DNA from 2 places in the Streptomyces sp. NPDC048142 genome. Region 1 is predicted to be linked to the other one. Evidence: predicted binding sites of a transcription regulator. Region 1 holds the regulator's gene; the other holds the start of a gene.
The links. Region 1 encodes HrcA, which represses chaperone genes, less so after heat shock. Its sites were predicted from a motif close to TTNGCACTCNGNNNNNCNGAGTGCNAA; they were not measured.
Positions count from the first base shown of each region.

Region 1 (14,553 bases):
CGCGACCCCGGCGGGCTTGCCGCAGACATGGGTCCGCTCGGCGCTCGGCCCGGGGCGGACCACCTTGACGATGTTGAGACCGTGCACGTTGTCGGAGACCGAGGATCTCGCCCGGCTGAACGAGATCGTCCCCGTGGGCATGTTGTTGAGGTCCACCGTGTGCAGCGTCGCCCACGTCTCCGCCGCGCTCCGGCGCTTGTCGCCGCGCGCCGCCGCGTCGTACAGGGCCGCCGTCGCGCTGTAGGAGATGACGGTCTGCCCACTGGCGAACAGCTCGTCCTCGTACGCCGGACGCCCCGAGGCCATGGCGGCGATCTCCCCGTCGGGGTGCAGCGCCCGCAGCGTGCGGTAGGCGTCCCCGTAGAAACCGAGGTTCTTTCCCCGGTCCAGCGGGGCGAGCGAGCTGTGGTAGAGCGTGACGTTCGCCGCAATGGACGTGCTGTCGTCGAACGTGCCCTTCGCCAGATCGTCCCCGGTGAACACCGTCATCCTCCGGTCCGAGCACCCGGTGGTGCCCGACAGACCCGCCATCAGCGTCGGCACGTCCTCGACGCGCCCCGCGAAATACAGCGCGTCCGGGACCCGCTCGGCCTGGCAGATGCTGGTCAGCGGGGCGTTCAGACTCGCCCCGCCGGCGAGGTCGTAGGACACGTCCCGGCCCAGCGAGAAGCCCGACGTCCGCAGCATCTTCTTGCCCGCGGCCCGCTGCTCGGCGGTGTACCGGTCCAGATCCCCGTTACGGTCCCCGCGCGACAGCACGATCGCGTGCGGGCGGTCCAGCTCCTCGGCGACCTGCCGGGCGACCAGCCCGAGCGCGTACGTCTGCTCCTCGTCCGTCGCCGCGAGGCCGAAGTAGTTGGGGAACCGGCGGGGCAGATCGCCGCTGGAGTTCGTCGTGTTCACCAGCGGCAGCCCCGCATCGCGCAGCAGCCCCGTCGCGTCGTCGCTCTCGTAGGTGTTGCGGCCCAGACCGACCACCCCGACCACCGACGGGTCCCGCCGGGCCACCTCGATGATCTTCCGTACGGCGGTGATCTGCCGCAGCATGCCCTCACCGCCGTTGGCGGTCAGCACCCGCAGCTTCACCGACCGGCCCACGGTCTTGTTCACCGCGTGCTGCTGGAGATAGACGCCGGTCAGCTCCTCCAGGCCCTTGCGGGTCGCCTCCCGGTTCCTGCCCGTGGCGGTGAGCGGACCGGCGTACACGACCGTCACATACGCGTCGCCCGGCTCGATGTCGTCGTTCTCCTCGCGGATCGCCTGCTCGATCCGTTCGAACGTGATGCCCTTCCCGGCCCCGTTCAGCTCCAGAGCGTTGCCCCGGGCGAAGAACACCTCGGGCGCGGTCGCCACCCCGACGCACTCCCGGCCGCCCTCGGGACCGGCCCGGACCGCGTCCGTGCTGCGGTCGGTCAGCGGCCCGTGGCAGTACGTATCGCGCCAGTGCCCGGCCCACAGGAACGCCCCCAGCAGACTGCCCACGACGAGCACGGCGATGCTCGCCCGCGACATCACCCACCACGCCCAGGTCCGCCGCACCCGGTGGGTGACGAGCTGCGCGTGCGCGTGCTCATGGGTCAGTTTCTCGGTGGACAGCGGGAGCAGCAGCACCCACGCCAGGGTCGCGGCCGCCACCGGCGACTGGCCCAGACTCAGATCGTCGACCCAGCGTTCGTAGCGGGCCCGAGCCCCCGAGGAACCGGCCGACGCACCCGGACCCGGCCGCTCCGGGGGCAGCGGCGGGGTGTGCCGCATGATCTCCGGGGCCGGCAGCGAGGCGAGCAGCAGCAGCGGATCCACCTCGCTGCGCCGCGACCGTACGTTGTTGATCGCGTTGATCAGCAGGATGCCGCCGTTGTCCTGCGTGGCCCGGGGCAGGAGCACCACCGGCGGGACCGTGCGCTTGCTGCGCCGCCAGTCCAGGGAGCGCGGGCGGTAGTTGTGCCGCAGGTCCTCCAGCAACGCCTGCACCCGCAGCTCCAGATGGAACTGGCGGGCGTGCTCGTCGCCCGCCCCCGCGTCCGCCACCCGCTCCGCGACCGCCGCCGCCCGCGCCCGGATCACCCGCCACGAACCGCTCGGCGAGAACCACGACCAGCCGTCCGAGGGGTGGCCGGTGCTGGACGCGGCCAGGGACGAGGTGGTGGCCAGCCACCGGCTGGCCCGGCGCAGCCACAGCAGCGGCGGCGCGGCCCGGCTCGCCAGGCTCACCACGACGAGCCCGAGCAGCGCGACGGCCGCCACCAGCACCGTCAGCAGCCAGCCGATCTCCCCGAGCAGCACGCTGAGCAGGGTGATGAAGAGCGCGCCGATGAACGTCTCGGGCCGCACCGACTGCCGCAGCGTCTCCCACCGGGTGCCCCGGCGCGGCCGGCCGGACCGCCAGCGCAGCCGGCTCAGCTGCTCCAGAATCCTTTCCTCACGCACCTCGGAAGTGTTCCCGTCGGACTGCTCGACCACTGTCGCGGTGGCCTGCTCGATCGCCCCGAGCAGCCGGGAGCGGGGAAAGGCGAAGGTCTTGTACTGGGTGTTCTCGCGGGTCTCCCACGGCTTCCCGGAGAGGGTGCGCACCATGTCGAGCGCCGCCTCGTACGGGGTGGCCCCCTCGCCCTCCAGCAGCCGCACCGGCACCCGGCGCAGCTCGTTGGCCCGGTGCACCTGGTGGACGATCTGCTCCACCCGGGCGTCGATCTCCGGCCCGGCCCCGGCGTCCGCCGCCTGGGCCACCACGAGCGGCATCACCGGCCGGTTGACCCGGTACCGGTCGATCAGCTGCTGCATCAGGTGGAAGACGGCCGAGGCCGCCTCGTTGTCCGCGCTTTCCTGCCACGTCCCGCGCACCATCGCCCCGCGCCTTCCCCCGTGAGCCCTCCGGCTCCCCGTAACCTCTCGGCCCGTGGACCGCTTGCCCGTTCTCCCCCCTCGAAAACCGATGGTGCGGGTGGGACGCGGGCATTCATAGGGATCGGCACGTGATCCTCTTCGGCCGGCCCGGACCAGACCCCGGACCAGACCCCGGACCAGACCCCGGACCAGACCTGGATCAGACCTGGATCAGGCCGGACCAGACCTCGGAATCAGTCCGGAAGGGTGACGAAGTCGATCAATTCCTCCACCCGGCCCAGCAGTTGGGGTTCGAGGTCCTTGTAGCTGCGGACCCTGGACAGGATGTGCTGCCAGGCCGCCCCGGTGTTCTCCGGCCACCCCAGCGCCCGGCACACGCCCGTCTTCCAGTCCTGCCCCCTCGGCACCACCGGCCAGGCACCGATCCCCACCGACGACGGCTTCACCGCCTCCCACACGTCGATGTACGGGTGCCCCACCACCAGCACATGCGCGCCGGTCACCCGCTCGGCGATCCGGGACTCCTTGGATCCGGGCACCAGATGGTCCACCAGCACCCCCAGCCGGGCGTCCGGCCCCGGCGCGAACTCCCCGACGATCGCCGGAAGGTCGTCCACGCCCTCCAGGTACTCCACGACCACGCCCTCGATCCGCAGGTCGTCGCCCCACACCCGCTCCACCAGCTCCGCGTCGTGCCGGCCCTCCACATAGATCCGCCCGGCCCGCGCCACCCGGGCCCGCGCCCCGGGCACCGCCACCGAACCGGATGCCGTACGGGTGGGACGCACGGGACCGCCGGGGCCCGGCCGCACCAGCGTGACGACCTTGCCCTCCAGCAGGAAACCGCGCGGCTCCATCGGGAACACCCGGTGCTTGCCGAAGCGGTCCTCCAGGGTCACCGTCGGCCCCTGGGCCGTCTTCTCGCAGCGGATCACCGCCCCGCAGAAGCCGGTGGCGATCTCCTCCACGACCAGATCGGGTTCGGCGGGCACCTCGGGCACGGGGGCGGACCGCTTCCACGGCGGGGTCAGGTCCGGCTGGTAGCTGCGCATGGCTCGACGATATTCGCCGCGCCCGCCCGGGGCGTCGCGGACCCGGCCATGATCACCGGGACGCCCCGGTGACGACCCTGGATCACCCCGGAACGTTCCTATGTGGTCCAGAGGTCCCACCGGGGTTCACCTCTCGTCGAGGTCCACCTCGAACCGCTCCGCCAGCGACGCCCGCTGCGCCCGCACGAACGCCGCGTCCACCACGGCACCGTGCCCCGGTACGTACAGCGCGTCCTCGCCGCCCAGCGCCAGCAGCCTCTCCAGCGCGGCCGGCCAGCGCGAGGCGATCGCGTCCCGGCCCGCCTGCGGCTCGCCGGACTCCTCGACCAGGTCGCCGCAGAACACCACCGGAGGCTCGCCGTCCGTGCCCGGCACCAGCGCCGCGAGGTCATGGCCGCTGTGCCCGGGGCCCACGTTCGCCAGCAGCACCTGCCGGCCGCCGCCCAGGTCGAGCGTCCAGTCGCCGCACACCTCGTGGTGCGGGACCACCAGCGTGTCCACCGACCGGGCAGCCTCGTCCTCCGGGACCCCGTGACGCACCGACGAGGCGCACAGCTCCTCGGCCCCGTCCCGCAGCAGGGCCCCGACGCCCACCGCCCCGTACACCTGCGCCCCGGCGAACGCGGCCGTGCCCAGCACATGATCGAAATGCGGGTGACTCAGTGCGATATGCGTCACTCTCCGCCCGAGCAGCGCCTCGGCCTGCCGCCGCAGTTCCACGCCCTCGCGCAGCGTGGAGCCCGTGTCGTACAGCAGTACGCCGTCCGGCCCGGCGACCAGCGCGACGGTGGCGTCCCAGCCCGGGAGCCGCCGTCTGCCGATACCGTTGCCCAACCGCTCCCAGCCGAAGTCTTCCCAAGAGACGTCCATACCACGACGCTATCGGCAACGACCTGCGCGGTCTCGGGGGAGCGGGCCGGTCGCCCTTGCCCCGGCCCCACCCCACCCCCGTACACTGGCCGCGGGGATTGCTGGCACTCGAACGTACCGAGTGCCAGTCGGATACCGGAGAGATCCGGAGGAAAACAGCTGGAGGTGTGCGCGATGCTCAGCGAACGCAGACTCGAAGTGCTGCGCGCCATCGTCCAGGACTACGTCGGCACCGAGGAGCCCGTCGGCTCCAAGGCGCTGACCGAGCGGCACCGGCTGGGGGTCTCCCCGGCCACCGTCCGCAACGACATGGCGGTGCTGGAGGACGAGGGCTTCATCGCCCAGCCGCACACGAGCGCGGGCCGCATCCCCACCGACAAGGGGTACCGCCTCTTCGTCGACAGGCTCGCGGGCGTCAAGCCGCTGTCCTCACCCGAGCGCCGGGCCATCCAGAACTTCCTCGACGGCGCGGTCGACCTCGACGACGTGGTCGGCCGGACGGTGCGGCTGCTCGCGCAGCTGACCCGGCAGGTCGCCGTCGTGCAGTACCCCTCGCTGACCCGCTCGACGGTGCGGCACGTGGAACTGCTGGCGCTCGCCCCCGCCCGGCTGATGCTCGTCCTGATCACGGACACCGGCCGGGTCGAACAGCGTATGATCGACTGTCCTGCCCCGTTCGGCGAGGCATCGCTCGCGGATCTGCGGGCCCGGCTCAACAGCCGGGTCGTCGGACGCCGCTTCGCGGATGTCCCGCGGCTGGTGCAGGAGCTGCCGGAATCTTTCGACAGCGAGGACCGGGGGACGGTTTCCACGGTTCTTTCCACCCTCCTCGAAACCCTGGTCGAGGAGACGGAGGAGCGGCTGATGATCGGCGGCACCTCCAATCTCACCCGCTTCGGACACGACTTCCCGGTGATGATCCGGCCGGTGCTGGAAGCACTGGAGGAACAGGTCGTCCTGCTGAAGCTGCTCGGTGAGGCAACGGACTCCGGCATGACCGTACGAATCGGGCACGAGAACGCCCACGAGGGGCTCAACTCCACGTCCGTCGTCGCGGTCGGCTACGGTTCGGGCGACGAGGCAGTCGCCAAACTCGGCGTGGTCGGACCGACCCGCATGGACTACCCCGGAACGATGGGAGCGGTACGCGCAGTGGCACGTTACGTCGGACAGATCCTGGCGGAGTCGTAAGTGGCCACGGACTACTACGCCGTACTCGGCGTGCGCCGCGACGCATCTCAGGACGAGATCAAGAAGGCATTCCGTCGGCTCGCCCGCGAGCTGCACCCGGATGTCAACCCGGACCCGAAGACCCAGGAGCGGTTCAAGGAGATCAACGCCGCTTACGAGGTGCTGTCGGACCCGCAGAAGAAGCAGGTCTTCGACCTCGGCGGTGACCCGCTCTCCGCCAACGGCGGTGGCGGCGGTGGCGCGGGCGGTTTCGGAGCCGGCGGCTTCGGTAACTTCTCCGACATCATGGACGCGTTCTTCGGCAACGCCGCGCAGCGCGGGCCCCGCTCGCGGACCCGGCGCGGCCAGGACGCCATGATCCGGCTGGAGATCGACCTCAACGAGGCGGCCTTCGGCACCACCAAGGACATCCAGGTCGACACGGCCGTCGTCTGCAACACCTGCAGCGGCGAGGGCGCGGCCCCCGGCACCTCGGCCCAGACCTGTGACATGTGCCGCGGCCGCGGCGAGGTCTCGCAGGTCACCCGGTCCTTCCTGGGCCAGGTCATGACCTCGCGGCCCTGCCCGCAGTGCCAGGGCTTCGGCACGGTCGTGCCCACCCCCTGCCCGGAGTGCGCCGGCGACGGCCGCATCCGCTCCCGGCGCACGCTCACGGTCAAGATCCCCGCGGGCGTCGACAACGGCACCCGCATCCAGCTCGCCGGTGAGGGCGAGGTCGGCCCCGGCGGCGGCCCGCCCGGCGATCTGTACGTGGAGATCCACGAGCTGCCGCACGCCGTCTTCCAGCGGCGCGGCGACGACCTGCACTGTACGGTCACCATCCCCATGACGGCCGCGGCCCTCGGCACCAAGTGCCCGCTGGAGACGCTGGACGGCGTGGAGGAGATCGACATCCGGCCCGGCACCCAGTCCGGCCAGTCCGTGCCCCTGCACGGGCGCGGGATCACGCATCTGCGCGGTGGCGGCCGGGGCGACCTGATCGTGCACGTCGAGGTGATGACCCCCTCCAAGCTCGACGCGGAACAGGAGCGGCTGCTGCGGGAGTTCTCCAAGCTGCGCGGCGAGGAGCGGCCCCTGGGTCAGTTCCAGCCAGGTCAGCAGGGGCTCTTCTCCCGGCTGAAGGACGCGTTCAACGGTCGCTGAACCGCTTTCCCCCTTTCACCGCACCGCCCGCCGGTTCTGTACCGGCGGGCGGTGCTGCGTACAGCGGGAGAACCGGTCAGGCTGCCGGCTGGCTGATTCGGCTCCGTGCACGGGCACGTGGCACGATGCGGTCATGTCCTCCGAGTTGACCGATCTCTGCCGGTATCCGATCGTGCAGGCCCCGATGGCGGGCGGCGCGTCCGGACCCCAGCTCGCCGGGGCCGTCGCCGATGCCGGCGGGCTCGGATTCCTGGCCGCCGGGTACAAAACGGCGGACGGGATGTACAACGAGATCAAACAGCTGCGCCGGCTCACCGGCCGGCCGTTCGGCGTCAACCTCTTCATGCCGCAGCCCGTACTCGCCGACCCCAGCGCCGTCGAGGTCTACCGCCACCAGCTCGCGGGCGAGGCCGCCTGGTACGAGACCCCGCTCGGCGACCCGGACAGCAGCGGCGACGACGCTTACGAGGCGAAGGTCGCGATCCTGCTGGAGGACCCGGTTCCGGTCGTCTCCTTCGCCTTCGGCTGCCCCACCCGCGACACCCTCGACGCCTTCGCCAGGGCCGGGACGCACACCATCGTCACGGTCACCTCGGCCGAGGAGGCCCAGAGCGCCCAGTGGGCGGGCGCCGACACCGTCTGCGTCCAGGGCATCGAGGCGGGCGGCCACCAGTCCACCCACCGCGACGACCCGCAGGCCGGCCACACCGGCACCGGACTGCTCTCCCTCATCGCCCAGGTCCGCGAGACCGTGCAGATCCCGATCATCGCCGCCGGCGGCCTGATGCGCGGCGCACAGATCGCCGCCGTCCTCGCGGCGGGCGCGGACGCCGCCCAGCTCGGCACCGCCTTCCTGGTCTGCCCGGAGTCCGGGGCGCACCTGCTGCACAAGCAGGCCCTGACCAACCCGCTGTTCGTCCGCACCGAGCTGACCCGCGCCTTCTCCGGGCGGCCCGCCCGCGGCCTGGTCAACCGCTTCGTCCGCGAACACGGCCCGTACGCCCCCGCCGCCTACCCCCAGGTCCACTACGTCACCAGCGGGCTGCGCCGGGCCGCCGCCAAGGCCGGGGACGCCCAGGGCATGGCCCTGTGGGCCGGACAGGGCCACCGGATGGCCCGCGAACTGCCCGCCGGCGAGCTGATCGAACTGCTCGCCGCCGAACTGGAGGCCGCCCGGACGGCCCTGAGCATGAGGAGCCCCCGGTGACCGCACCGGTCTTCGTCGTCGAGCGGATGCCCACCGGGCCGGAGTTCGTCCTGGAGGGAACCGAAGGGCGGCACGCCGTCTCCGTCAAGCGGCTCAAGCCCGGTGAGGAGCTCGTCCTCACCGACGGCCTCGGCCACTGGGCGGACGGCGTCGTGCGCGCCGCCGAGGGCAAGGACCGGCTCACCGTCACCGTCCGCGCGGCCGTCCAGGAGGAGCCGGAGCCAGAACCCCGGATCACCGTCGTCCAGGCGCTCCCCAAGGGCGACCGGGGCGAGCTGGCCGTCGAGACGATGACCGAGACCGGCGTCGACGCGATCGTGCCCTGGCAGGCGGCCCGCTGCATCACCCAGTGGAAGGGCGAGCGGGGCGCCAAGGCCCTGACGAAGTGGCGCAGTACGGCGAGGGAGGCGGGCAAGCAGTCCCGCCGGGTGCGCTTCCCCGAGGTGTCCGACGCGCTGACGACCAAGCAGGTCGCCGCGCTGCTCGCCGACGCCGACTTCGCCGGGGTCCTCCACGAGGACCGCGACCACGACAGCACGCCGCTCGCCACCGCCGAACTCCCCGCCACCGGCTCCATCGTGCTCGTCGTCGGACCGGAAGGCGGCGTCTCACCGCAGGAACTGGCGGCCTTCGCCGAGGCGGGCGCCCGCCCCTACCGTCTCGGCCGCAGCGTGCTGCGTACGTCCACCGCGGGGACGGCCGCGACCGCGCTGCTGCTGGGACGTACGGGGCGCTGGGGGTGACCCCGGGCCGGACGGCCCCGGTGGCGCGGGGTCCGGCGATAGCATGCCCGTGTAACTGATCACCAGCGACGAGGAGGCCCGGCCATGGCGGGAGAGCCGCAGCCCGACTGCCTGTTCTGCAAGATCGTCTCGGGAGAGATCCCGGCGACCATCGTCCGCGAGAGCGGGACCACCGTCGCCTTCCGCGACATCAACCCGCAGGCCCCGACCCACGTTCTGGTCATCCCCAAGGTCCACTACCCGGACGCGGCCTCCCTCGCCGCCGCCGAGCCGCAGATCGCCGCGGACGTGCTGCGCGAGGCCGGAGCGGTCGCCGCCGACGAGAAGGTCGTCGACAGCGGCTACCGGATCATCCTCAACACGGGCTCCGGCGCCGGCCAGACCGTCTTCCACGCGCACGCCCACGTCCTGGGCGGCCGCGGCCTCCAGTGGCCTCCCGGATAACGGAGCCTCCCCCATGTCCGTACGCGAGCTGGTGGTGCTCGGCACCGCCAGTCAGGTCCCCACCCGGCACCGCAACCACAACGGCTATCTGCTGCGCTGGGACGGCGAGGGCATCCTCTTCGATCCCGGCGAGGGCACCCAGCGCCAGATGCTGCGGGCCGGGGTCGCCGCGCACGACATCCACCGGATCTGTATCACCCACTTCCACGGCGACCACTCCCTCGGGCTCGCCGGGGTGATCCAGCGGATCAACCTCGACCAGGTGCCGCACCCGGTGACCGCGCACTACCCGGCCAGCGGGCAGCACTTCTTCGACCGGCTGCGGTACGCCACCGCTTACCGCGAGACCGTCGAGCTGAACCGGGCCCCGGTCGCCGGAGCCGGCGGAGTCCTCGCCGCCACCCCCGCGTACACCCTGGACAGCGCGAAGCTCTCGCACCCCGTCGAGTCGTACGGCTACCGCCTCACCGAGCCCGACACCCGCCGCATGCTGCCCGCCCTCCTCAAGGAGCACGGCATCGCCGGTCCGGACGTCGGCCGCCTCCAGCGCACGGGCGCCCTCGGTGGCGTCACCCTGGAGCAGGTCTCCGAGCACCGGCGGGGGCAGCGGTTCGCGTTCGTCATGGACACCCGGCTCTGCGACGGGGTGTACGCGCTCGCCGAGGGCTGCGACATGCTCGTCATCGAGTCGACCTTCCTCGACGAGGACGAGAAGCTCGCCGTCGACCACGGCCACCTGACCGCCGGACAGGCCGCCCGGGTGGCGAAGGAGTCGGGCGTGCGCCACCTCGTGCTGACCCACTTCTCCCAGCGCTACAGCGACCCGGAACCCTTCGAGACCCAGGCCCGCGCCGCCGGGTTCGACGGCGAACTCACCATCGCCCAGGACCTGATCCGGGTCCCGGTCCCCACCCGCCACCACCACTGAGACAACCGCACCAGCACCGTCAACAACCACATCAACACCGTCAACAACCACACCAGCACCGTCAACAACCGCACCACCGTTTGCGAGACACCGTGCACCTCCCCAAGGCAGAACTCCACCTCCACATCGAAGGCACCCTCGAACCCGAGCCGGCCTTCGCTCTCGCGGAGCGCAACGGGGTGGCCCTGCCGTACGCCACAGCCGACGAACTGCGCGCCGCCTACGAGTTCGAGGACCTCCAGTCCTTCCTGGACCTCTACTACGCCCTGATGGCCGTCCTGCGCACCGAGGACGACTTCGCCGAACTCGCAGACGCCTACCTCACCCGCGCCGCCGCCCAGGGCGTCCGGCACGCCGAGATCTTCTTCGACCCGCAGGCCCACACCGCCCGGGGCATCCCGATCGGCACGGTCATCGAGGGCCTCGGCCGGGCGCTGGAGCGCAGCGAGGAGAAGCACGGCGTCTCCACCCAGCTGATCATGTGCTTCCTGCGTGACCTGTCCGCCGAAGCGGCGCTCGGCACCCTGGACGCGGCCAAGCCCTATCTGCACCGGATCAGTGCGATCGGCCTGGACTCCGCCGAGGTCGGCCACCCGCCCGCCAAGTTCCGTGAGGTGTACGAGGAGGCCACCGCCCTCGGTCTGCGCAAGGTGGCCCACGCCGGGGAGGAGGGCCCGCCGGAATACATCAGTCAGGCCCTGGACGTCCTCGGCGTCGAGCGCGTCGACCACGGGCTGCGCTGCCTGGAGGACCCGGAGCTGGTGAAGCGGCTGGTCGCCGACCGGGTGCCGCTCACACTCTGCCCGCTCTCCAACGTGAGGCTGCGCACGGTCGACACGCTGGCGGACCATCCGCTGCCCCGGATGATGGACGCCGGACTCCTCTGCACGGTCAACTCCGACGACCCCGCCTACTTCGGCGGCTACGCCGGGGACAACTTCGACGCCGTGCGCGACGCGCTCGGCCTGGACCGGGAACAGCTGCGCACCCTCGCCCGCAACTCCTTCGAGGCGGCCTTCCTCGACCACGACGAGGAGCGCCGGGCGCGCTATCTGTCCGAGGTCGAGGCGTACGCGTTCGACTGACCCGGGCCTGACGGGCCGGCCGTCCGGAACGCACTCCTGACCAGGCGCTGGCGGCGCAACGCGGGCAGGCTGATCTCCGTGACCCCGCGGTGCCGCAGTCAGACGCCATGCGTCACGAGGACATGGGCGTTCGTCAACTTGGCCCGGCCTTGAAGGGCCGGGCTTGGAGGTGGAGTCCAGCTGGCTGCTGGGTTGTCTCCTCCGTCCTGCCACCTAGGGGGTGGCTGGGGCGCGTGACTCACGCCCCGCTGTCCACACGGCTTCGCCCTTGCGGTCGATGTTGTGGGACGCGTTGTCGTCCGCGTGCAGGGTGACGCCGCAGGCGCGGCACGCGAACGTTGCTTGGCCGACGCGGTTCTTACGGTCGGTGTAGCCGCACCGGGAGCATTGCCGGCTGGTGTACGCCGGGTCGACGTACACCACCGGCACCCCGGCCCGGTGTGCCTTGTACTCGATGAAGGTGCCGAGCTGGTGGAAGCCCCAGGTGTGCAGTGGTGTCCGCTGGTCCTTGCGGAGCCGTACCCGTTCGCGGATGCCCGTGAGGTCTTCCAGGGCGATACCGCGGCCGGTGCGTTCAGCGGTCGTGACGATCTTTTTCGAGATGATGTGGTTGATGTTCGCCGCGTGCCGCGCTTCCTTGCGGGCACGTTGCTTCAATCGGCGCTTGGCGGATTTGGTGCCCTTGGCCTGGAGCTTGCGGCGCAGCTCGGCCTGTCGCTTGCGGTGCCGGTTCAGGCCGCGCCCGGCGGCCCGGTAGCCGGTGGAGGTGGTGGCGATGTTGACGATGCCGAGGTCCACGCCGATGAACCCGGACGGGTCCTCGTTGAGAGGGGCCTCGGGGACTTCGCACACCGCGATCAGGTAGAACACGCCGTCGCGCTCGATCAGGTCCGACTCGCCCCTTCGGTATTCGCGGAGCGTTTTGAGCGCACCGGCGGAGCAGGCGAAGCGCACGTTCTTCAGTCGCCCCGCCGTGGTCCAGATGCTCACGGTCTGTGCGTCGTACTGCCAGGACAGACACCGGTCGTCAAACGGGTGCGCGGCCTCGGGACGGAAGGCGATCGGCTTGGACTCCGCCTTGGCACGGCGTCTCGATCCAGGTCTGCCCAGGTTCCCTGCCCGGATGTTGGCCCGCAGAGTCGTGTAGGCGTCGCTGACCTTCTTGATCGTGTGCTGAGCCGCCTGCGCCCCGAGACCGGCCGACTTCAGGTCGGCGTAGGTGTGCTTGCGCAGTTCGTACGCACGCGGCGCACCCTGCTCGAATGCCACACCGGACACCCAGTTCGCCCGCTCGTTGGCCATGCGCAGGGTCGCGCCGATGGCCGGTGCCTGTGCGGCGTCCGGCATCAGTTTGACCTGCACGACGATCTTCACACCGTCACGCTAATCCGGTTGACCTAGGACACCGCAAGGGGAAACGGAATCGAACAATTATACGTGCCGTGCGGCTGTGCGCGCCCTTCACCCCGATGTGGTCGATCCCGTGGCGCCGGCCCAGGCCGTCGGTCGACGAGATTCTTCGGCGCCGTGGATCTGTGCACACAGCCTCGGCGCCGGCCCCGCATCCAAGGGCGGGAATCGGGCACACTGGCCGCAACCGCCACGACCGGGGAGTGCAAGGTGAGCGCTGACATGCCGGACATCGACCCGCTGGACGGGCTGCGTGCCCCGCAGGACCCCGCCTGTGACGTCTTCCTGACCGGCCCGGTCTTCCTCGACATCATCTTCACCGGCCTGGACAGCGCCCCCGTGCGCGGCACCGAGTCCTGGGCCCGGGGGATGGGTTCCAGCCCCGGCGGCGTCGCCAACATGGCCACCGCCCTCGCCCGCCTCGGCCTGCGCACCTCCCTCGCCGCCGCCTTCGGCGACGACCACTACGGGGAGTACTGCTGGGACGCCCTCGAACAGGGCGAGGGTATCGATCTGTCGATGTCGCACACCGTCCCCGGCTGGCACTCCCCGGTCACCGTCTCCATGGCGTACGAGGGCGAGCGCACGATGGTCTCCCACGGCCACGAGGCGCCCGTGCCCGGCGGAACTGCCGCGCCTGCCGGACCCGCCGCGCCTGCCGCCTTCACCGGAACCGCTGGGCCTGCCGGAACTGCCGGAACCGGCGGGTCTTCTGGGCCCGCCGAAACCCCCGCCGCCACCGGTTCCCCCGCCCCCGCCGGATCCCCCGCCCCCGGTCCGGCCTTTCCGCACTGCCCGCCGAGGGCCCGCGCCGCCATCGCCTCGCTCACCCCGGGCCGGGGCGAGCCCTGGGTGGCCGCCGCCGCCCGGAACGGCGCGCTGATCTTCGCCGACGTCGGCTGGGACGAGACCGGCCGCTGGGACCTGGACGCCCTGCCCGACCTGGCGCACTGCGAGGCGTTCCTGCCCAACGCCGAGGAGGCGATGCGCTACACCCGCACCGACTGCCCGCGCGCCGCCGCCCACGTGCTCGCCGAACGCGTCCCGCTCGCCGTGGTCACCCTGGGCGCGGAGGGCGCGTACGCCGTCGACGGCCGTACCGGCGCCGCCGCGGCGGTGCCCGCCATCGAGGTGGAGGCCCTCGACCCCACCGGTGCCGGGGACGTGTTCGTCGCCGGCTTCGTGACCGGCACCCTCGCCGACTGGCCGCTCGCCGACCGGCTCGCCTTCGCCGGGCTCACCGCCGCCCTCTCGGTCCAGGAGTTCGGCGGCTCGCTCTCCGCCCCCGGCTGGGCCGAGGTCGCCGCCTGGTGGCAGCTGATCCGCACCTGCGCGGACCAGGAGCCCGCCGCCCTGGAGCGCTACGCCTTCCTGGACGACCTCCTGCCCACCACGGCCCGCGCCTGGCCGCTGCGGCGCGCGGTGCCCACGATCGGCTTCCGCCAGTGACCGGACGCCCGTCCGGGTCGTACGCACGGTCGGCGTCCGGGTCGTACACACGGTCGGTAAAAGCACTCTGCGTTGTCACCGCCAGGTCGTAGGCTTGGTAATCCAGAGGTTGTCGAGCAGCGAGAACCCTGCAACGGGAGGTATGCGCAGGCCCGAGGGCCGGCCCATGACTCAGACACCCACACAG
Region 1 covers NZ_JBIDBC010000003.1:413,021-427,573, reverse strand. Annotated here, with positions in the region: gene ACGF2Y_RS06805 (hypothetical protein) at 1-2,844, opposite strand, end outside; gene ACGF2Y_RS06800 (DUF3097 domain-containing protein) at 3,078-3,896, opposite strand; gene ACGF2Y_RS06795 (MBL fold metallo-hydrolase) at 4,023-4,766, opposite strand; gene hrcA (heat-inducible transcriptional repressor HrcA) at 4,941-5,957, shown strand; gene dnaJ (molecular chaperone DnaJ) at 5,958-7,100, shown strand; gene ACGF2Y_RS06780 (nitronate monooxygenase) at 7,234-8,307, shown strand; gene ACGF2Y_RS06775 (16S rRNA (uracil(1498)-N(3))-methyltransferase) at 8,304-9,050, shown strand; gene ACGF2Y_RS06770 (histidine triad nucleotide-binding protein) at 9,135-9,494, shown strand; gene ACGF2Y_RS06765 (ribonuclease Z) at 9,508-10,422, shown strand; gene ACGF2Y_RS06760 (adenosine deaminase) at 10,515-11,507, shown strand; gene ACGF2Y_RS06755 (RNA-guided endonuclease InsQ/TnpB family protein) at 11,721-12,881, opposite strand; gene ACGF2Y_RS06750 (carbohydrate kinase family protein) at 13,128-14,366, shown strand; gene ACGF2Y_RS06745 (PhoH family protein) at 14,533-14,553, shown strand, end outside.

Region 2 (14,553 bases), on a different contig from region 1:
GGTGAGCGCGGCGCGGCCCGGAGCGCCCGCGAGGCCTCCGCCAAGGAGGTGTGCATGCGCTGCCCGGTACGGGCCGAGTGCGCGGCGCACGCCCTGGCCGTACGGGAGCCCTACGGAGTGTGGGGCGGCCTGACGGAGGACGAGCGCGAAGAGCTGATGGGCCGGGCCCGAACCCGGCTGATCGGCGCGGCGCCCTCCGGAGCCCCCGCCACCGGCCCCGGCGCCACCTGACACCCGTACGCCACACCTGAACGCAGAAACGTTTCTTCGACAACTTCAGCCATCCGGCCCGCGACCGGCCGCAGCGGGACCGGACCCCTCACCGCCCGTGGGCCGCGGGGCCCGGCGGGCGCCGCGGCCCCGCGCGGTCTCTCAGCGGGCGGCCGTTCGCGACAGCTGGTCCAGGGTGGCCGCCACCGCCGGGACCCGGGCCAGGTCCGGCAGGGTCAGGGCAACGATCTCCCGCTCGATCGCGGGCTCGACCGGCACGGCCCTGGCCCCCTTGGGGCGTACCGACTCGACGGCCAGCTCCGGCAGCACCGCCACCCCGAGATCGGCCCCGACGAGGCCCATCACCGCCGGGTAGTCGTCGGTGGCGAAGTCGATGCGGGGGGTGAAGCCGGACTCCTCGCAGACCTCGACCAGCTGCCGGCGGCAGCGCGGGCAGCCCGCGATCCACGACTCCTCGGCCAGCTCGCCGATGGACAGGCTCGACGCCCCGGCCAGCCGGTGCCCCTCCGGGACCAGACCGATCAGCCGGTCGGTGAGCAGCGGCCGGACCACCAGGTCGTCCCATTCACCGCCGGTCGCCCCGTAACGGAAGGCCAGCGCGATGTCGCAGTCGCCCTCGCGCAGCAGGTCCACCGAGCGCGGCGGCTCGGCCTCGACGAGTGACACCCGGGTGCCGGGGTGTTCGGCGCGCAGCGCGGCCAGTGCCCCCGGGACCAGAGTGGAGCTGCCGCTGGGGAAGGAGACCAGCCGGACCCGGCCGGCCCGCAGTCCGGCGATGGCGGCGACCTCCTCCTCCGCGGCGGTCAGCCCCGCGAGGATGCCGGACGCGTGCCGCACCAGCGCCTCGCCGGCCTGGGTGAGGCGCATCTCGCGGCCGGTGCGGATCAGCAGCGTGGTGCCCGCGGAGGCTTCCAGGGCCTTCATCTGCTGGCTGACGGCGGGCTGGGTGCAGCCGAGTTCGCGGGCGGCGGCGGAGAACGAGCCGGTGGTGGACACGGCGCGCAGGACACGGAGGTGGCGGGCTTCGATCACTCCTCCACTATAAGAAATTCTTGGATGCCAGGCGAATTAATCGCATGCCACTTTGAGGGCGGCGGGAGCGGGGGCAGCCGGTTAGCGTGACCGTATGAAGCTGCTGACCGTGAACATCGGCCGACCCGGCCACTCCCCGCGGACCGACGGCCCCGGTGGCCTCACCGGGATCGACAAGCGACCGGTGGAGTCGCCCGTGGCGGTCCTCGACCCCGGCCCCAAGGGCGTCGGCGGCAGCGGGCTGGCCGGGGACACGGTGTGCGACCTGCGTCATCACGGCGGCAGCGACCAGGCGGTGTACGCCTTCGCCCGGGAGGAGCTGGACGTCTGGGAGCGGGAGCTGGGCGGCCGGAAGCTGGCCAACGGGGTGTTCGGCGAGAACTTCACGACGCTGGGCCTCGACGTCAGCGGCGCGCGGATCGGCGAGCGCTGGCGGGTGGGGGCGGACCTGGTGCTGGAGGTGACCTCGGGACGCATTCCGTGCCGGACCTTCGCCCACCATCTCGGGGAGGCGGGGTGGGTCCGGCGGTTCACCCGGCAGGGCGCCACCGGCGCGTATCTGCGGGTGATCGAGCCGGGCACGGTCCGCGCCGGGGACACGATCGAGATCGTGCACCGGCCGGACCACGAGGTCACCGCCGCCCTGCAGTTCCGGGCCGTGACGACCGAACGCACCCTGCTGCCCGCACTGCTGGCCGCCGGGGAGGCGCTGCACCCCGAGGCGCTGCGCACGGCACGGGAGTACGTCGCGCGCCAGGGCTGACGGGAACTGGACCGGTGCGCGGTGCGTCCACCACCAGTGACCTGCGCCCGATGAGCAGTCTTCGAGCCGAGTGGCACGTCTCAGGGGGAAGACCATGCCCGACCCGCAGCAGCCCTGGTACACCCCGGGCCCGCCGCAGCAGCCCGTTCCCGGCAACCCGTACGCCTCCGGTGGCGGCTACGGACCGCCGCCGCCGCCACCGCCACCGCCGCCGCCGCGTCGCCGGCGCTTCGGCCGGGCCCCGGTCGTCGCCGCGGTCGTCGCGCTGGTGCTGGTGGTCGTGGCAGGAGGGGTGTACGCCCTCACCGACCGGTGGCGGGACGGGCCCGCGAAGCCCGTGGCGAAGGAGTCGCCCGGCCCCTCCGGGTCCGCGTCCCCGTCCGGTACCCCCGCGGCGGGCGGCCCGGAGCTGAGCCACATCCCGACGACGGAGGAGGTCCGGGCGGCGCGGAAGCCGGGCGAGGCGGCGGCGTGGATCGTCGACGACAGGACCGACCTGCCCAAGCAGATCAACCGGGTGCACGACCTGTGGATCGTCGGTGACACCGCCGTCCAGGCCCTGCACCGGAAGGTCACGGCCTACCGCCTCTCGGACGGCGCCGAGGTCTGGAACGTGACGCTGCCCTCCGCCGTGTGCGAGACCCCGGCCAACCCGACGCCCGACGGCAGGGTCGTGGTCTTCCATCACGAGAGGCCGGACAACGAGCGGGGCAACCAGTGCAACCAGATGCGGATGATCGACCTGAAGACCGGGGAGCAGGGGTGGCACAAGGAGCTCGACGAACCCGGTGACCGGGACAACACGTTCATCGTCTACAGCGCCATCAGCGGCGACACCCTGGCCGTCGCCCGGAACATGCAGGCCATCACCTACCGGATGGACGACGGGAGCAAGCTCTACGAGGTCCCCCGGGAACACAAGGGCAAGTGCGTCCCCCGCGACGTGGCGGGCGGCGTCGCCCGGCTGCTGGTCAGCTCCAACTGCATGATCGCCATCGACCGGAGCAAGAACTACGGCCAGGTGCGCGAGCTCGACCCGCGCACCGGCAAGGTCCTGTGGCGCTACCGGATGAAGACCGGCTGGAGCTTCGGCAGCCTGATCTCCATGGACCCGGTCGTCTTCACCACCTACAACAACGAGGACAGCGCGAGCGACTGGCGGATCACGGTCCTGGACCCCGGGGGCGAACACCGCGTCACCTTCGACGCCCGGGACAAGGGTTTCGAGGAGTGCGCCGGAGACGGGTCGGGCGGAAACATCCAGCCCTGCCGGGGCACCGGGGTCGGCAAGGGCCTCATCATGCTGGGCGGCACCGACCAGGTGGGCGCGTACGACGTGAAGACCGGGAAGTTCCTGTGGGGGGTCAAGTCCGATGAGCTGCGCATGCTGTATCCGCTCCGCGCGGAGGACGGCAAGGCCATGCGCGTTTACGAGGCGGCCACCTCACGCCGCCCCGGCCGGACCTTCGTCATGGGTCCGCGCGGCGCGGGCACGGAGACGGACGTCGTGAAGCACCCGGTGGCGACCGCCCCGTACGAATACGAAATGTTCGCGGCGCACACGGCCTATGTCGACGGGCGGCTCGTCCTGACGTCGACGCACGTGAGCGGCGACGAGAACCACCAGCCCGTGCGCGAGGCCCGCATGCTGTCCTTCGCCCCCGAGGCGCCGTGACGGGACCTGACGGGACGCGCCCTGACGGGATGACGGGCGGGTTCCTGGTCGTGGTCGTGGTCGTGGAGAAGGGGCAGCGGGCGGGTGAGCCGCCGGACCACGCGGGGCACTAACGTGCCGCGTATGACGACTGCACTGATCACAGGCGCGACGGCGGGTATCGGGGCCGCGTTCGCGCGGCGGCTCGCGGCCCAGGGACACAACCTGGTGCTGGTGGCGCGGGACACCGCACGGCTGCGCGAGCAGGCCACCGAACTGCACGACCGGCACGGCATCGAGGCCGAGGTGCTGAGCGCCGACCTGTCCACGGACGACGGGATCGAGTCGGTCGAGAAGCGGCTCGCGGAGCGCAGACACCCGGTCGATCTGCTGGTCAACAACGCCGGGTTCGGCAACAAGGGGCGCTTCCTGGAGGTGTCCATGGCCGATGAGCTGACCATGCTGAAGGTGCACTGCGAGGCCGTGCTGCGGCTGACCTCGGCGGCCACCACCGGAATGAAGGAGCGGGGCCGGGGCGCGGTGGTCAACGTGGCGTCCGTCGCGGCGTTCGTGCCGCGCGGTACGTACGGGGCGTCCAAGGCGTGGGTCGTGCAGTTCACCCAGGGCGCGGCGCGGGATCTGGGCGGGTCGGGGGTGCGGCTGATGGCGCTGTGCCCCGGGTTCGTGCGGACGGAGTTCCACGAGCGGGCCGGGATGGGCACGGACAACATCCCGGGCTGGCTGTGGCTCGACGCGGACAAGCTGGTGTCCGCGGCGCTGACGGATCTGGCCCGGGGGAAGACGCTGTCGATCCCGGACCCGCGCTACAAGGCGCTGATGGGCCTGGTCAAGGTCGCCCCGCGGGGCCTGCTCGGCGGGGTCACCTCGCGGACGGGGCGCAAGTACGGCCCGCAGTAGCCGGTTCGCCGTGCCAGGTGCGGTGATACGGGGGGTGCGGCGGCACGGGGATGCGGTACGGCGGTGCGCGGTACGGGGGTGCTGGGTACGGGGGTGCTTGGTACGGGGTCGGCTCGGTACGGGGGTGCTTGGTACGGGGTCGGCTCGATACGGGGGTGGCTCCGCCTCTCCCGTGTCCGGCCGCCCAGCTCGTACGGGCAGCCATGCCATGAGCCGCGGTCGGTCCCGTACCGTCCCGTCCCTGCGTGAGCCGGAACGCACCGAGGCCCGGCGCCCCCGCGACGGGGGTGCCGGGCCTCATGCGTACCGAAAGGTACCGCGTGTACTAGTGGGAGTGGCCGTGGCCGCCGTGACCGGCGTCGGCCTCTTCCTCGGCCGGCTTCTCGACGACCAGGGTCTCGGTCGTGAGCAGCAGCGACGCGATGGACGCGGCGTTCTCCAGGGCGGAGCGGGTGACCTTGACCGGGTCGATGACGCCGGCCTTGACCAGGTCGCCGTACTCGCCGGTGGCGGCGTTGAAGCCCTGGCCCTTGTCGAGCTCGGAGACCTTGGAGGTGATGACGTAACCCTCCAGGCCGGCGTTCTCGGCGATCCAGCGCAGCGGCTCGACGGCGGCGCGGCGGACGACCGCGACACCGGTGGCCTCGTCGCCGGTCTTGCCGAGGTTGCCCTCCAGGACCTTCACGGCGTGGACGAGGGCGGAGCCACCGCCGGAGACGATGCCCTCCTCGACAGCGGCGCGGGTCGCGGAGATGGCGTCCTCGAGGCGGTGCTTCTTCTCCTTGAGCTCCACCTCGGTGGCGGCGCCGACGCGGATGACGCACACGCCGCCGGCCAGCTTCGCGAGGCGCTCCTGGAGCTTCTCGCGGTCCCAGTCGGAGTCCGTGGACTCGATCTCGGCCTTGATCTGGTTGACGCGGCCCTTGACGTCGTCGGAGTTGCCCCCGCCGTCGACGATGGTCGTGTCGTCCTTGGAGACGGTGACGCGGCGGGCGGTGCCCAGCACGTCGAGACCGGCGCCGTCGAGCTTGAGGCCGACCTCTTCCGCGATGACGGTCGCACCGGTGAGGGTGGCGATGTCACCGAGCATGGCCTTGCGGCGGTCGCCGAAGCCCGGGGCCTTCACCGCGACGGCGTTGAAGGTGCCGCGGATCTTGTTGACGACGAGGGTGGAGAGCGCCTCGCCCTCGACGTCCTCGGCGATGATCAGGAGCGGCTTGGAGGCGCCGGCCTGGATGACCTTCTCCAGGAGCGGGAGCAGCTCCTGGATGGAGCCGATCTTGCCCTGGTGGATCAGGATGTACGGGTCGTCGAGGACGGCCTCCATACGCTCCTGGTCGGACACCATGTACGGGGACAGGTAGCCCTTGTCGAAGGCCATGCCCTCGGTGAACTCCAGGTCCAGACCGAAGGTGTTGGACTCCTCGACGGTGATGACACCGTCCTTGCCGACCTTGTCCATCGCGTCCGCGATGAGCTCGCCGACCTGGGTGTCCTGCGCGGAGAGCGCGGCCACGGCGGCGATGTCGGACTTGTCGTCGATCGGGCGGGCGGTCGCGAGGAGCTCCTCGGACACGGCCTTGACCGCGGCGTCGATGCCCTTCTTCAGGGCGGCCGGGGAGGCGCCGGCGGCGACGTTGCGCAGGCCCTCGCGGACGAGCGCCTGGGCCAGGACGGTCGCGGTGGTGGTGCCGTCACCCGCTACGTCGTTGGTCTTGGTCGCCACCTCCTTGACGAGCTGGGCGCCGAGGTTCTCGTACGGGTCGTCGAGCTCGACCTCACGCGCGATGGTGACACCGTCGTTGGTGATGGTGGGAGCGCCGAACTTCTTGTCGATGACGACGTTGCGGCCCTTGGGGCCGATCGTCACCTTGACCGTGTCGGCAAGCTTGTTGACGCCGCGCTCAAGGGCGCGACGGGCGTCCTCGTCGAACTTCAGAATCTTCGCCATGGGCTGTGTTCCCTCTCAAAATGAACTGCGCCCCTCGCCGCCCGGCTAGTTATTTCGCAGGGGGCCAGGGGCGCAGAACACAGGCAAACGTGGGTGAGTTACTTCTCGACGATCGCGAGAACGTCGCGGGCCGAGAGGACGAGGTACTCCTCGCCGTTGTACTTCACCTCGGTGCCGCCGTACTTGCTGTACAGGACGACGTCGCCGGTCTTGACGTCGAGCGGAAGCCGCTCGCCGTTCTCGAAGCGGCCCGGACCGACAGCAAGGACGACGCCCTCCTGGGGCTTCTCCTTCGCGGTGTCCGGAATGACCAGGCCGGAAGCCGTGGTCTGCTCGGCGTCGAGCGGCTGGACCACAATGCGGTCCTCGAGCGGCTTGATCGCAACCTTGGAGCTGGTGGTCGACACGATCCGGTCTCCCCCTTCGGAGATCTCACGGGGTTTAACAGTCTGTGGTCGGCGACCAGACCGATCCGTCGTCGCGGGTGCCGGATCTGTCCTGTCGCACAAGGTGGTGCTGGCACTCTCCAGGGGGGAGTGCCAGACCTGAGACTATGACCGCGGTTAGCACTCGGTCAAGCGGAGTGCCAATTCACATCCTCGCGCCGCCCCCGATCGGGTCCTCCGACCGGACCCTCCGACCGGCCGGATCAACCGGACCGGCCGGATCAACCGGTCAGACGTAGTCCTCCAGCTTCGCCACCGCGTACCCCTTGTCCGTGATGGTCTTCATGACCCGGCGGATCATGTCGGGCATCGAGCCCTTCCAGTCCTCCTTGCCCCGGAAGTGGGTGAGGACGATGTCGCCGGGGTGCAGGTCGCGGTCCCACTCGCGCCATTCCATGTGGTCGGGGAAGGCCTCGGAGGACCACAGGGGTACGGCGGTGATCCCGCAGGACTTGGCGACGACGAGGGTGTCGCGGTTGTAGTTGCCGTAGGGCGGGCGGAAGAGGGTGGGCCGCTTCCCGTAGTGCTTGAGGATCTTCTCCTGCTGGCCGCAGATCTCCCGCTTCTGTTCGGCGTACGACAGTCCGGGCAGATAGCGGTGGTTGAGCGTGTGGTTGCTGATGACCACTCCGCGCTTCTGCATCTTCTTGAAGTAGCCGTAGTCGTCGTTGGTGACGTAGTCGCTGAGGAACGCGCTGTACGGGATGTCCAGTTCGGTCATCATCCGCAGCAGCTCGGGGTCCTTCTCCGCCCCGTCGTCGATCGTCAGGAAGACGATCTTCTCCTTGGTCGGAACGGTGGTGAAGACGGGCGGCAGCCCGGCGTCGTCCCGGACCTCGAACCCCTTACGGGTGGTGATGCGCGGCTTCGTCCTCGGCGGCTCGGGGGCCGCGAGCGGGGTCTTGTCGAGCTTCCACTTCTTCGCGGCGACGGCGCGTGCGGCCTGCTTCTTCTTGAGTTCCTCGGCGTACGTGTCGAGAGTGCGGGCCGGTCCGGCCTGCGGCCCGGCCTTCCCCCCTCCCCCGGCGGCGGGCCCGCCGGGGGCTCCCGCGCCGCTGCCGCCCGCCTCCGCCGCGCATCCGGAGGCGACGGCGGCGGCCAGCAGGGCCGCCAGCACGACGACGCCCGACCTGTTCCGCTTCATGGCTGATTTTTCTTTTTGTCGTACTAGCTGCATGGCGCCGCATCCTGCCAGCCGTCGGCCCCCGCACCCTTTCGACACCGCGAGCGGCCCCGCCCCGTCCCCCGGCCGGCCCACTCCGGCGCACCGGCCACAATGGACCGGGTGAACGCAACGACCCCCGACGCCCCGTCCGACGACCCCGCCCGCGCCGCCTTCGCCGCGCTGCGTACCCCCGAGGGCGAGCAGTTGCTGGCCGAGCTGCGCGACCACGACCCCGCCGACGAGCTGGCCACCGCGACCCGGCTGCGCCGCACGCACCCGGCGGAGCTGGTGTCGGCGGCCCTGGGCCAGGCCCGGCTGCGGCAGCGGGCGGTGGCGAAGTTCGGGGCCGAGGACGCGTACCGGATGTACTTCACGCCCAACGGCGTCGAGCAGGCCACCCGCACCTCGGTCGCCGGCCACCGCGCCGCCCGGTTCGCCGGGCTCGGCGTGCGGAGCGTGGCCGACCTGTGCTGCGGCATCGGCGGCGACGCCCTCGCGCTGGCCCGTGCCGGGATCTCCGTCCTGGCCGTGGACCGCGACCCGCTGACCGCCGAGGTGGCCCGCGCGAACGCCGAGGCGCTCGGCCTGGACGGGCTGATCGAGGTGCGGTGCGCCGATGTCACGGAGATCGACACCGCCCCGTACGACGCGGTCTTCGTGGACCCGGCGCGGCGGGGAGGCAGGGGCAGGATCTTCGACCCGGAGGCCTATTCACCGCCGCTGTCCTGGGCGACGGCCGCCGCGCTGAAGGCCCCCAGGGCGGCGCTGAAGATCGCCCCGGGCATCCCGCACGAGGCGATCGGCCCGGAGGCGGAGGCGGAGTGGATCTCGGACGGCGGCGATGTGAAGGAGGCGGTGCTCTGGTACGGGGAGGGCTTCGCGGCCGGTGCGTTCCGGGCCACGCTGCTGCCCGCCGGGGCGACCCTGACCGCCCCGGCCCCGCTGCCCGCCCCGCCCGTGGGCCCGGTCGGGCGCTATCTGTACGAGCCGGACGGCGCGGTGATCCGGGCCCATCTGGTCGCCGACATCGTGGAGCGGTGCGGCGGGCGGCTGGTGGACGAGACGATCGCGTACGTCACGAGCGATGCGCGGTACTCCTCCCCGTACACCTCGGGCTATGAGATCACCGATCAGCTGCCCTTCAACATGAAGAAGCTGAAGGCGCTGCTGCGGGAGCGGAAGGTCGGCGTACTGACCGTCAAGAAGCGCGGCTCGGCGGTCGAACCGGAGGAGCTGCGCCGCCGGATGAAGCTGAGCGGACCGCACGCGGCGACGGTGTTCCTGACCCGGGTGGCGGGGGCTCCGACGATGCTGATCGGCCATCCGCTGAGTTGAAACCGGGAAGCCGGGGGCGGAAGCCGGGGGCGGAAGCCGGGGGCGGAAGCCGGGGCGCGGAAGCCGGGGCGCGGAAGCCGGGGCGCGGAAGCCGGGGCGCGGAAGCCGGGGGCGGAAACGTCTCACCCCGGGGCGCGGAAGCGTCTCGGAGGGGGGCGGGGCCGGCCTCCGGAGCGTCTCATCGGTGGCCGGGGCCGCCGGCGCGGGTGAAGGGCGGGCGGGCGGAATCGGCCTCCCGGGTCGCGGCCGGGGACAGTACCGCCCCGGTCTCCGCGCCCGTACCGGACCCGGCACCCGTACCGGCCCCCATCAGGACGCCCACCACCCAGCGGCGGTGCGCCAGGGCCGTGACCCCGCCGATCAGCGCGGTCAGCCAGGCGACCATGCCGACGCCCATCACCAGGGCGACGAGCCCGTACGTCTCCCGGCCCGGCCGCGCGCTCGCGGGCCCGAGCACGCAGAGAGCGAGCCCCACCGCGCCCAGGGCGAACGACAGCAGCAGCCAGGCGAGGCTCGCCCCGGGCATCCGCAGCCGCCGGTCGCGCTCCGGGTCGCGGTCCAGCGCACCCCAGGCGGTGAGCAGCGAGCGGACCTTCCGGTCCCGGGAGACACCGAGGCAGACGAAGGCGACGGCGGGGACCAGGACCGCCGCGCCGATGACCAGGCTGACCAGTCCGGCGATGCCGCTGAAGAAGTCGGCGGACTGCTCGACGATGACGATCCCGGAGCCCACCAGGCTCCAGCCGATCGCGGCGAGCGCCGCCCACATCCACAGCAGCCCGAGCCGCCCCGGCCCCACATGCATCCGCACCAGCTCACCCAGGACCACGGCCCGGTCGGCGAGCATCGCCTCGCGGTCGGGCCAGGAGCGGATCTCGGCGGGCGGCGGAGGGGGCGGGAGCGGGGCACGGCGTGGCATGCGCAGAACACTACCGATCCGGCCCCGAAGGGACGCGCGCCCGTTCGGGCCACGGGACGGCGCGGGGTGTCAGGGGACCTCGGGAGCTCGCGAGTGCCTGGCGCCTGGGTCCACGCGGGTACCTGGCGCCTGGGACTGCGCGGGTGCCGGGCACCTCGGGACCACGCCCGTTCAGGCCCCCGAATCACGCCCGTTCAGGCCCCGGACCGCGCCCCTTCAGGCGTCCCGCAGCGCCTGGATGTCCAGCTTGCCCATGCCGAGCATCGCCTTCATGGTCCGGTCCGCCTTCGCCGGGTCCGGGTCGGCCAGCAGTCGCGGCAGCTCGTTCGGCACGATCTGCCAGGAGACCCCGAACTTGTCCTTGAGCCAGCCGCACCGGCCCTCCTCGCCGCCCTCGGAGAGCGCGGCCCAGAACCGGTCCACCTCGGCCTGGTCGGCACAGTCGACGGAGAGCGAGATCGCCTCGGTGAACGGGAACTGCGGGCCTCCGTTGAGCCCGATGTAGTCCTGGCCCGCGAGCCGGAAGTCGACGGTGAGCACGGAACCCGCCGCGCCGCCGGGCGCCCCTTCGCCGTAGTAGGTGATGTCCCGGATGCGGGAGTCACCGCCGAAGATCGCTACGTAGTGCTCGGCCGCCTCCTTCGCCTGACCGTCGTACCAGAGACAGGGGGTGATCTTCTGCATGGTCTTCTCCTCGTCGGGCCGTCCACGCGTCCGGGCCGGCCGGTCCGGACGTCGTGGAAGGTAGACCGGACCCGCAGCCCGGACTCATCGGACACGCCCCGGGCCCCCAGGCGTCACCCATGCGCGGGCGGCCTCACCGGGAGGCCGCCCCCCTCTCCTGCTCCACGGCCACCGGGCCCGTACCGCCCGCCCGGCCCTCCGCCGGCAGCAGTACGTACGCCGCCAGCGCGGCCGCCGCCAGGAGGCCCGCCGCGGCCCAGAACGCGGTCGCGTACCCCGAGGACAGCTCACTGAGCCCGGTGCCGCCACCGGTGACCTGGGCGGCGACGGTGACCAGGACCGCCAGGCCGAGCGATCCGCCGACCTGCCGCGAGCTGTTGAGCAGCCCCGAGGCCATGCCGGTCTCGCCGGGGGCCACATCGGTCGTCGCGGCCGTGCCGAGCGGGACGAAGCACAGCCCGATGCCGAAGGAGCAGAGCAGCGACGGGCCGAGGATGGAGACGAGGAAGCTGCCGTCGACCGTGGCCGTCGCCGCGAACCAGCCCATCCCGAGCGCCGCCAGCGTCGCGCCCAGCGTCATCAGCCGCCGGATGCCGAGCGCGGCGACCGCGCGGGTGGCGAGGACCGCGCCCGCGACGACGCCCACGCAGAAGGGCAGGAACGCGAACCCGGCGGCGGTCGGGCCGAACCCGAGGACCAGCTGCATGTAGAGCGAGACGAAGTAGAACGCGCCGAACTGGGCCGAGGCCAGCAGCAGGCAGAACAGGTTCGCGGTCAGCACCGGCCGCCCCTTCAGGAGGCCGGGGCGGAGCAGCGGGGAGGCGGTCCGCCGTTCGACCGCGACGAAGGCGGCCAGCAGGATCACCGCAGCGCCGAGGGAGGCGAGCGTGGTCGCCGAGGACCAGCCGTGGTCCGAGGTCCGCACAAGGCCGAGGACCAGCAGCGTCGTCCCGGCCGTGACCAGCAGCGCCCCGGCCACGTCCAGCCGGGCCCCGGTCCGCCGCCCGCCGCCGACCGGTCCGGTGCGCGCGGCGGCGGCCAGCGCGAAGGCGACGATCGGCACGTTGACCAGCATCACGGACCGCCAGCCCGTCGCGTCGGTGAGCACCCCGCCGGCCAGCACCCCGACCGCGCCGCCCGCCGCGCCCGCCATGCCCCACAGCCCGAGCGCCCGGGACCGGGCGGGCCCGGCCGGGAAGGCGAGGGTGATCAGGGCGAACGCCACCGGGGCGAGGGCCGCCGCGCCGACGCCCTGGACGGCCCGCGCGGCCACCAGCGACCCGGGCGACCAGGCGAGCCCCCCGGCCAGGCTGGCCAGGCCGGAGAGCACCAGACCCGCCGTCAGGACGCGGCGGGGTCCTGCCAGGTCGGCGAGCCGGCCGCCGAGCATGAGGAGCCCGCCGAAGGCGAGGGCGTAGGCGTTCACGACCCACAGCAGCCCGTCCCCGCCGAAGCCGAGGTCGCTGCGGATGTCGGGCAGCGCGACGTTCACCACGGACATGTCCAGCGACACCAGGAACTGCACGGTGAGCGCCACCACCAGCAGCCACCGCGCATGCCGCTCCCCTGTGCCCGCCCCGTCCCCCGCCCCATTGCCCGTCCCGCTCCCCGGCCCGCCCTCGGGCCCTCTCGCCGTGCCGCTCTTCCCCTCGCCGCCCATGACGCCCCCCTTCCCCTTCACGCTTCCCTCGACCGAGAATTACCATACACGTATAGAAAATAAACACCGAAGCGCCGGGAGGACCCCGCAGCGGACCGGAGCGAGCCCCGGAAGGAGAGAATGCCCAGGTGTCAGGCACCGAGAAGACCGAGAAGACCGAAGAGACGAAGAAAACGAAGAAGCCGGAAGACCCGGCGACGGGCCGCAAACCAGGCACGGCCGCCGGGCGGCCCGTGGGGCGTCCCCGTCGGCTGGACCCGGACAGGATGGTCGCCACCGCGCGCCGCATCATCGAGGAGGAGGGCGTGGCCGCCCTGTCCATGCGGCGGGTGGCGAAGGAGCTGGGCAGCACGCCCATGGCGCTCTACCACTACGTGCAGGACAAGGACGAGCTGCTGATGCTCACCCTGTCCGGCACGGCGGCGGCGTTCCCGCGCCCGGAGCTGCCCGAGGACCCGCGCGAGCGCCTGGTGGCGGTGGCCGCGCACATGCACGACATCATCGGCCGGATCCCCTGGGTGCTGGACGTCCTGGCGCTGGGCGAGCTGACCGACCGCAACGCCCTGTGGATGGTGGAGGAGATCATCGACTGCGCGCTCGCCTGCGGCCTCTCCCCGGCCCGCTCGGTGCGGGCGTACCGGACGGTCTGGAGTTACGTCTACGGGGACCTGGTCGTCCGCAGGGCGGCGGCCCGCCGGGCGGAGAACCCCTCGCGCCGGAAGTTCTTCCCGGAGATGGTCACCGAGGAGGACGCGGCGGAGCTGCCCCGGCTCGCCGGGATCAAGGACCGCTGGCGGGAGTACTCCGCCGACTACGAGACCGTCGAGGAGCTGGAAGCGATCGTGGACGGCCTCATCCGGCGCGGGACGCGGGACGCGGGAGCCTGAGCCCCCGGCGGGCTCCGCCGCTCAGCCCACGGCCTCGAAGCGCCAGCGGTGCACCGGGCGGGTGATCAGGGCCGTGTCGGGCTCCGGGAGTTCGGGGAGGTCGTCGGCGTACGAGGCGTCCTGCCACCACGTCATCACCAGGACCCGGTCCTGCGGGGCGCGCAGCAGTTCACGGCGGTGCGGTTCACTGGCCAGCTCGGCGGCCCGCGCCCGCGCCCACTCCAGGAGTTCGCCGCCACGCCCTTCGGCGGCGCGGGCCTCCCACATCAGGACGATGGTCGCGCCGCTCATGAGTACAGGTTGTCCTTGCTGATCTCGTGCACATGATCGTGATCATGGGAGTGGCCGTGTTCGTGGGAGTGGCCGTGATCGTGCGGGTGCTCGTGCTGCGCCCCCGGCACGTGCGTCTCCGTCACCGGCAGCGACGAGTCCGCCGACAGCTCCAGATCGGAGGGGCGGCGGTTGCGGGCGACCATCTCCGCGCCGAGCGCCGCGACCATCGCGCCGTTGTCGGTGCAGAGCCCGGGGCGCGGCACCCGCAGCCGGATGCCCGCGCGCTCGCAGCGCTCCTCGGCCAGGGCACGCAGCCGGGAGTTGGCCGCGACGCCTCCGCCGATCATCAGGTGGTCGACGCCCTCGTCCTTGCAGGCCCGGACGGCCTTTCGGGTGAGCACGTCCACCACGGCCTCCTGGAAGGACGCCGCCACATCCCGTACGGGCACCTCCTCGCCCGCAGCGCTCTTCGCCTCGATCCAGCGCGCCACCGACGTCTTCAGGCCGGAGAAGGAGAAGTCGTACGGGGCGTCGCGCGGGCCGGTCAGTCCGCGCGGGAACGCGATCGACTTCGGGTCGCCCTCCTTCGCGAGGCGGTCGATGACCGGGCCGCCGGGGAAGCCGAGGTTCAGGAC
Region 2 covers NZ_JBIDBC010000009.1:237,354-251,906, reverse strand. Annotated here, with positions in the region: gene ACGF2Y_RS15260 (WhiB family transcriptional regulator) at 1-231, shown strand, start outside; gene ACGF2Y_RS15255 (LysR family transcriptional regulator) at 373-1,263, opposite strand; gene ACGF2Y_RS15250 (MOSC domain-containing protein) at 1,358-2,026, shown strand; gene ACGF2Y_RS15245 (PQQ-binding-like beta-propeller repeat protein) at 2,121-3,701, shown strand; gene ACGF2Y_RS15240 (SDR family NAD(P)-dependent oxidoreductase) at 3,825-4,598, shown strand; gene groL (chaperonin GroEL) at 4,924-6,549, opposite strand; gene groES (co-chaperone GroES) at 6,648-6,956, opposite strand; gene ACGF2Y_RS15225 (polysaccharide deacetylase family protein) at 7,225-8,139, opposite strand; gene ACGF2Y_RS15220 (methyltransferase domain-containing protein) at 8,272-9,495, shown strand; gene ACGF2Y_RS15215 (hypothetical protein) at 9,674-10,414, opposite strand; gene ACGF2Y_RS15210 (VOC family protein) at 10,631-11,098, opposite strand; gene ACGF2Y_RS15205 (MFS transporter) at 11,232-12,758, opposite strand; gene ACGF2Y_RS15200 (TetR/AcrR family transcriptional regulator) at 12,887-13,645, shown strand; gene ACGF2Y_RS15195 (hypothetical protein) at 13,667-13,936, opposite strand; gene tsaD (tRNA (adenosine(37)-N6)-threonylcarbamoyltransferase complex transferase subunit TsaD) at 13,933-14,553, opposite strand, start outside.
Region 2: the regulator HrcA is predicted to act here: its motif matches at 7,113-7,139, upstream of groES (co-chaperone GroES).